2 regions of the Rhizobium sp. ZK1 genome follow, and region 1 is predicted to be linked to the other one. Evidence: riboswitches for the same ligand, from Rfam matches in the RefSeq annotation. Region 1 holds a riboswitch; the other holds the start of a gene.

Region 1 (3,699 bases):
AAGGGCAGCGGGACGGAGCTCTTTCTCGCCAGTTCCTCGACGAAGGCAACGCCCTGCATGAGCAGGATGCCGATGCCGGCGCAGAAGGCGCCGAGTGCGATCGCCGGCACGTAATCGGCCGGCTGGACAGCGCCGAAACTGCCGACATCGATGATGAAATCGCTACCGGCAAGCAGGCGTGCAACCAGTGTGGCGACCAGGGCTGCAACGACGACCGGTGTCAGCGAGACGATGGCGTATGTGCCGATGATGAGCTCGAAGGCGTAGAACGCGCCGGTCAGCGGCGCATTGAAGGCGGCCGCGATGGCGCCGGCAGCGCCGCAGCCGACAAGCACGCGCAGATCGGCGCGGCGCAGTTGCAGTTTCAGGCCGAATTTCGAGGCGATGCCGGCTGCAAGCTGCGTATAGCCGGCTTCCAGACCGACCGAGGCGCCGAAGCCGTTGGAGATGATGTTCTGGACGGCGACGAGAATGCTGTCTGTCAAAGACAGGCGACCGCCATGCAGCGCATTGGCCTCGATCGGGTCGACCATCGGCTTCTTGCGCCACTTGGCGAGGATGAAGAACAACAAGCCGAGTAGGATACCGCCGGCGAAAGGCGCCGTCATCAGCAGGAACTGGTTGTCGATCTGCGAAGCGCTGAGCCGGGTTTCGGTTTCGATGCCGAAGATCAACCGGTGCATTGCCTCGGACACGAAACTCATGGCGCTGACCGCCAGCCCCGCAGCGATGCCGACCAGCGCGCCGGCAAAGACCAGGCCTATTTCACTTTGTCTGGCGAGGGCGCGCAGGCGTCCCAAATCGAATATGGTTGTGAAGGGCCGGAAGCGGCGGATATCCATTCGGGAGAGCATCATAGGAGAACTAGGCGACAGGAGCGGCGGTCAAGGGTGGCAGGCGGCACCGCATGCCTGCCAATTGCGGCTAAATACCGGCCGGGCAGTAAAGTTTCTATGACATAAGATTTTGAATAAACACGATAATCTTGGTAGTGTAAGTAGAGATGAACCTCTCTGGCACAGTGCGGGGCAATTGACATGGGGGTTGCGCGCGCCTAACCATGAAACCACATAATGGATGGTTCCGGATCGGCCTGACGCCTTCCGGATGAAAAGGGAATGTGACGAGGCGGACCCAAACCGGGGGCCTTCATCACAGCCGACCCCGCGACTGTAGAGCAGTCAGGGTCTTCCGTCCGGCATTTCGACTGCCGCGCCGACGGCCCGCATCCTGTGGGCGGGCAAGGTGGAACAGGCGCCGGAAAAGCCACTGGAAATGCACCGTGATCAGCCGGGGCAGGACGCCTCTCTTTCTACGAATCGTCCGCCTTTTCACGAGATGCAGCCGGGAAGGCGAGGCAGATCCGCTGGCACGATCAGGGGCGACCGGAAACGGTTGCCCCTATCGCGGCCGACAACTGCGAGCCAGGAGACCTGCCATCCGTGCCGGGCATAGTGCCCAACTGGGTGTTTTGCCCGCTGCCAGCACGGAGGTTGTTTTGGCTGAAGAATATGGTTCGGTGCTGCCTTTGGCGGTGCGATTGGCAGGCGTCGGTGCGGTGCTTTCGGCCTCTTGCGTCGAGTCTGTGGCACCCGCCTCTGTTGCCAAGGAAAGTACACTTAGAACAAGCCGCATCCTCTCTCACAGGAGCGTTTGCGCATGACCGCCACCTTCATCCTCGGCGGCGCGCGCTCCGGCAAATCCCGCTTCGCCGAAAATCTCGTGACAGCCAGCGGCCTCGACCGCCACTACATCGCCACCGGCCGGGCGTGGGACGGGGAGATGCAGGCGCGTATCGACCGGCACAAGGCCGATCGCGGTCCCTCCTGGACCACGCACGAGGAGCCGCTCGATCTTACGGAGCGCCTTGCGGCCATCGATGGCGAGGGCAGGGCGATCCTGGTCGACTGCCTGACGCTCTGGCTCACCAATCTTATGATGGACGGGCGCGATATCGCTGCGCAGTCCGCAGCGCTCGCCGCCTTTCTCCCTGACGCAAAGGCGCGGCTCGTCATCGTTTCCAATGAAGTCGGCCTCGGCATCGTGCCCGAAAACCGCATGGCGCGCGAGTTTCGCGACCATGCCGGCCGGCTGCACCAGATGATCGCGGCAGAGGCCGACGACGTCTATTTTATCGCGGCAGGATTGCCGCTGAAAATGAAGGGTTAGTTCCATGCAGCAGAAAATTCCCGCGACCGTCATCACCGGCTTCCTCGGCGCCGGCAAGACGACCATGATCCGCAACCTGCTCACCAATGCCGGCGGCAAGAAGATCGCGCTCATCATCAACGAGTTCGGTGATCTCGGCGTCGATGGCGATGTGCTGAAGGGCTGCGGGGCGGAGAATTGCACCGAAGACGATATTATCGAGCTCACCAATGGCTGCATCTGCTGCACGGTCGCCGACGATTTCATTCCGACCATGACGAGGCTTCTGGAGCGCGATCAGCGTCCGGACCATATCGTCATCGAAACCTCGGGCCTCGCTTTGCCGCAGCCGCTGGTGGCCGCCTTCAACTGGCCGGATATTCGTAGCGAAGTCACCGTCGATGGCGTCATCACCGTGGTCGATAGTGCCGCTGTCGCCGCTGGTCGTTTTGCCGATGACCACGATGCCGTCGATGCGCGCCGCGTCGAGGATGAATCGCTCGACCATGAAAGCCCGATCGAGGAGCTGTTCGAGGATCAACTGACCTGCGCCGACCTGATCGTACTGAACAAGACCGACCTGATCGACAGCGACGGGCTCGGTCGCGTGAAGAGCGAAGTCGCCTCGCGCATTGCCCGCAAGCCTGTGATGATCGAGGCCAGGAATGGCGACGTGCCGGCAAGCGTGCTGCTCGGCCTCGGCATCGGAACGGAAGACGACGTCGTCAACCGCAAGTCCCATCACGAGCTGGAGCATGAGGACGGTGAGCCCCACGATCACGACGAATTCGACAGTTTCGTCGTCGAGCTTGGTGCGATCTCGGACACGGCCGGTTTCGTCGAGAAGCTGAAGGGCATCATTGCCGAGCATGACGTGCTGCGCCTCAAGGGCTTCATCGACGTCTCCGGCAAGCCGATGCGCCTGCAGCTGCAGGCCGTGGGTGTCCGTATCGACCAGTATTTCGACCGCGCCTGGGCATCGGGTGAAACGCGCAGCACGCGTCTCGTTGTCATCGGCCTGCACGAGATGGATCAGGACGCGGTGCGCAAGGCGATCGAAGCGCTCGCATGAGGATATAAAATGCATCTGCTTCTGGCCCAGCAGGGAACGATCAGCGACGGGGACGAGGCAATCGACCTCGGCCAGTCGCCGGGCGATATCCTGTTCCTGTCGGCTGCCGACACCGAGCTTGCGGCAATTGCCGCGGCGCATGCCGGCGGGGCGGCCGGGCATTCGCTGCGGCTTGCGAGCCTGATGAGCCTGAAGCATCCGATGTCGGTCGATACTTACGTTGAACGCACGGCGCGGCATGCGAAGCTGATCATCGTGCGGGCGCTGGGTGGGGCGAGCTATTTCCACTATGCGCTGGAGGCGCTGCATGCGGTGGCGGCGCGCAGTGGTGCGCTGATTGCGGTGTTGCCGGGGGATTCCAAGCCGGATGCCGGGCTGACGCCGTTTTCGAATGTGGCGCTTGAAGATCTCAATGCGCTATGGGGCTATCTGATCGAGGGTGGAGACGCTAACGCGCGGGGCTTTCTTGCCTATGCGGC
Region 2 (3,699 bases), 1.2 Mb from region 1:
AAGGTGGGCGGCGAAACGCTCGATCTCCTGTCGCCGCCGGCTGCGCGTGAGCGTAGAGCGCTGAATGCGGAGCAGGATCAGCAGGTTACCATCCTGAATGGCGCGGGCAAAAGTGTTTCGGTGCTGCTGATCGATGGCGTCGCTGCCGGCCTGATCGCCATGCGCGACGAGCCACGCGAGGACGCAAAGAGCGGCCTTGCGACGCTGAAGGCGGCCGGTGTGCGGGCCATCATGCTGACCGGTGATAACAAGCGCACGGCAGCCGCCGTTGCCGGTGATCTCGGCATCGACTGGCGCGGCGAGCTGCTGCCGCAGGACAAGCAGCGCATCGTCGGCGAATTGAAGAAGGAAGGGCTTTTCGTCGCCAAGGTCGGTGACGGCATCAACGATGCGCCGGCGCTTGCTGCTGCCGATGTCGGCATCGCCATGGGCGGCGGCACCGACGTGGCGCTGGAAACGGCGGATGCGGCGGTGCTGCATGGACGTGTCGGCGACGTGGCGCGCATGATCGACCTTTCGAAGCGGACGATGCGCAATATCATGCAGAACATCACCATCGCGCTCGGGCTGAAGGCAGTGTTTCTCGTCACCACTATAGCCGGCATTACCGGCCTGTGGCCGGCGATCCTGGCGGATACGGGCGCGACCGTGCTGGTGACGATGAATGCGCTTCGCCTTCTTCGGATGAAGACATAAAGATTTCTCTATATCATCCTGCGATTGGATGCGGCAGTGCATGCTTGCCGCATCGTGGTTCCACGACCGAACTTCTGATGTTGGCGCGCGAGCGCCTGACGAATGGGCAGCTTTGGATCAACGCCGATTGCGGTCTGAAGACGCGTAAATGGGAGGAGGTTCGCCCAGCGCTCGTCAACATGGTGGCGGCTGCTCGATTGTTGCGCGGTGCCGCAGCAACGACCCGCGCATGAGCGCCTAGTCGATTCCTGGGAGAGCCGGCTATATGCCGGCTTTCACCTTTGAGGCCTCCTCCACAGCCTGTTTTCTTTACCATTCGTTAACCACGTTTTTCACAGGAATGCAGCGATTTCAAACATTCCGTAACGCGATGCACAAACCATCCGTTGACGCAAACCGGGATTCGCGTACTATATCTAGTGTTCAAGGTTCCTTCGATTCGTGAGGGTCGGGGGCTAAGACGGGAATACGGTGCGTTTCGCCATGACGGCGCGACAAAGCCGGAGCTGCCCCCGCAACTGTAAGCGGCGAGCAACTGTCCGATTTCAGGTCACTGAGGCATGAGGCTTTGGGAAGGCTGGGGCAGGGGCTTCGACCCGTAAGCCAGGAGACCTGCCTTGAATAAAACGTCCACGGGCGGGGTGTCCGGAAAGTCGCGTGCATGAAAGCGGAATCCATCCGTGCTGTTACGCTGCCCCGAACGTCCGCATGAGCACTTCGGGGTTGAAGTTATGTCGAGAACGTCAAGGCCGCCGCCCGCGCAAATCCTGCAAGGGATAATTTCAGGCGTTTAAGCGCCGACTCTGCAAGATCATCGTCAAGCGTTACCCCGGACGCCGCAAGGCGCCCGTGCCCTGTACTGCGTCCGAAATTCATTGACATCACGAGGAACATGATGAGCGTTACCGTTTACAGCAAGCCTGCCTGCGTTCAGTGCATCGCCACCTATCGCGCCCTCGACCGTCTGGGCGTCGACTATCAGATCATCGATATTTCCGAGGATGCCGACGCGCTCGATCGCGTTCGCGGCATGGGCTACATGCAGGTTCCGGTCGTCGTTGCCGGCGAGAACCACTGGGCGGGCTTCCGTCCCGACATGATCAGCGCGCTCTCCTAATTGGAGAAGAGCGATGGGCCTGATCGTCTACTATTCCAGCCGGTCCGAGAATACCCATCGTTTCGTCGAGAAGCTGGGACTGCGCGCGGCGCGCATTCCCCTCAGTGCTGAAGACATCCACATTCGCGAACCCTACGTGCTGATCTCGCCCACCTATTGCGGGGATGGCGGCCCAGGGATCGTAAAGGGAGCCGTGCCCAAGCAGGTAATCCGCTTCCTCAACGATGCGGAAAACCGCTCCAATATCCGCGGCGTGATTGCAGCGGGCAACAGCAATTTCGGCGAGACCTACGGGCTTGCCGGCGACGTGATCTCGCAGAAGTGCCGGGTTCCCTACCTCTACAGGTTCGAGCTTCTGGGAACTGCCGAGGATGTCGCCAATGTCAAAGACGGGATGGGACGATTTTGGACACAGGAACGAACCTGACGCGGGATGCGGGTGTAAAACCGCTAAAGGCCGTGGAAGCGCTGGACTATCACGCGCTGAACGCGATGCTGAACCTCTATGACGATGAGGGCAGGATCCAGCTCGACAAGGACCGCTTGGCGGCCAAGCAGTATTTCCTGCAGCATGTGAACCAGAACACGGTGTTCTTCCATAATCTCAGGGAGAAGCTCGATTATCTGGTGACCGAAGGCTATTACGAGCAGGACGTACTCGATCAGTATTCCTTCAATTTCGTCCGCGATCTGTTCGACGAAGCCTATGCCAAGAGGTTCCGGTTCCCGACCTTCCTCGGCGCCTTCAAATATTACACCAGCTACACGCTAAAGACCTTCGACGGTAAACGCTATCTGGAACGCTATGAAGATCGCATCTGCATGGTGGCGCTGGCGCTTGCCAGAGGCAATGAACAGCTGGCACGCGATCTGATGGAAGAGATCATTACCGGCCGTTTCCAGCCGGCAACGCCGACCTTCCTCAATGCCGGCAAGAAGCAGCGCGGCGAACTCGTCTCCTGCTTCCTGCTGCGTGTCGAAGACAATATGGAATCGATTGGTCGCTCCATCAATTCGGCGCTGCAGCTTTCCAAGCGCGGTGGTGGCGTGGCGCTGTCCTTGACGAACATCCGTGAGGCCGGTGCGCCGATCAAGCAGATCGAAAACCAGTCTTCCGGCATCATCCCCGTCATGAAGCTGCTCGAGGACTCGTTCTCCTATGCCAATCAGCTCGGCGCGCGACAGGGTGCGGGCGCGGTTTATCTCAACGCGCATCACCCCGATATCATGCGCTTTCTCGATACCAAGCGCGAAAATGCCGATGAGAAAATCCGCATCAAGACGCTGTCACTCGGCGTCGTCGTGCCTGATATCACTTTCGAACTCGCCAAGAACAATGAGGACATGTATCTCTTCTCGCCCTATGACGTGGAGCGGGTCTATGGCGTGCCCTTCACCGAGATCTCGGTGACGGAAAAGTATCGCGAGATGGTGGCGGATGCCCGTATCACCAAGAAGAAGATCAAGGCGCGCGAATTCTTCCAGGTGATCGCCGAAATCCAGTTTGAGAGCGGCTATCCCTACATCATGTTCGAAGACACGGTGAACCGGGCAAACCCGATTGCCGGGCGTATCAGCATGAGCAACCTCTGCTCGGAAATCCTGCAGGTGAGCGAGGCCAGCGAATTCAACGACGACCTTTCCTACAAGACGATGGGCAAGGATATCTCCTGCAATCTTGGCTCACTGAACATCGCGATGGCGATGGATTCGTCCGATTTCGGCAAGACGATCGAGATCTCGATCCGCGCGCTGACGGCCGTTTCCGATATGAGCCATATCTCCTCGGTTCCGTCGATCGAGAAGGGCAATGACGACAGCCATGCGATCGGCTTGGGACAGATGAACCTGCATGGATACCTCGCCCGCGAGCACATCCATTACGG

The links. Region 1 has a riboswitch for cobalamin ahead of cobU (bifunctional adenosylcobinamide kinase/adenosylcobinamide-phosphate guanylyltransferase). Riboswitches for the same ligand answer to the same signal wherever they lie in the genome.
Region 2: linked by a shared signal. The riboswitch ahead of nrdH (glutaredoxin-like protein NrdH) and the one ahead of cobU (bifunctional adenosylcobinamide kinase/adenosylcobinamide-phosphate guanylyltransferase) in region 1 are both predicted to bind cobalamin.

The regions. Positions count from the first base shown of each region.
Region 1 covers NZ_CP180586.1:2,497,798-2,501,496, reverse strand. The annotation lists gene ACK9YZ_RS13010 (chloride channel protein) at 1-854, opposite strand, end outside; cobalamin riboswitch at 1,062-1,456, shown strand; gene cobU (bifunctional adenosylcobinamide kinase/adenosylcobinamide-phosphate guanylyltransferase) at 1,660-2,169, shown strand; gene cobW (cobalamin biosynthesis protein CobW) at 2,174-3,220, shown strand; gene cobN (cobaltochelatase subunit CobN) at 3,230-3,699, shown strand, end outside.
Region 2 covers NZ_CP180586.1:3,655,028-3,658,726, reverse strand. The annotation lists gene ACK9YZ_RS18560 (heavy metal translocating P-type ATPase) at 1-696, shown strand, start outside; partial or broken gene ACK9YZ_RS18555 (hypothetical protein) at 741-929, shown strand; cobalamin riboswitch at 1,106-1,331, shown strand; gene nrdH (glutaredoxin-like protein NrdH) at 1,592-1,813, shown strand; gene nrdI (class Ib ribonucleoside-diphosphate reductase assembly flavoprotein NrdI) at 1,827-2,240, shown strand; gene nrdE (class 1b ribonucleoside-diphosphate reductase subunit alpha) at 2,219-3,699, shown strand, end outside.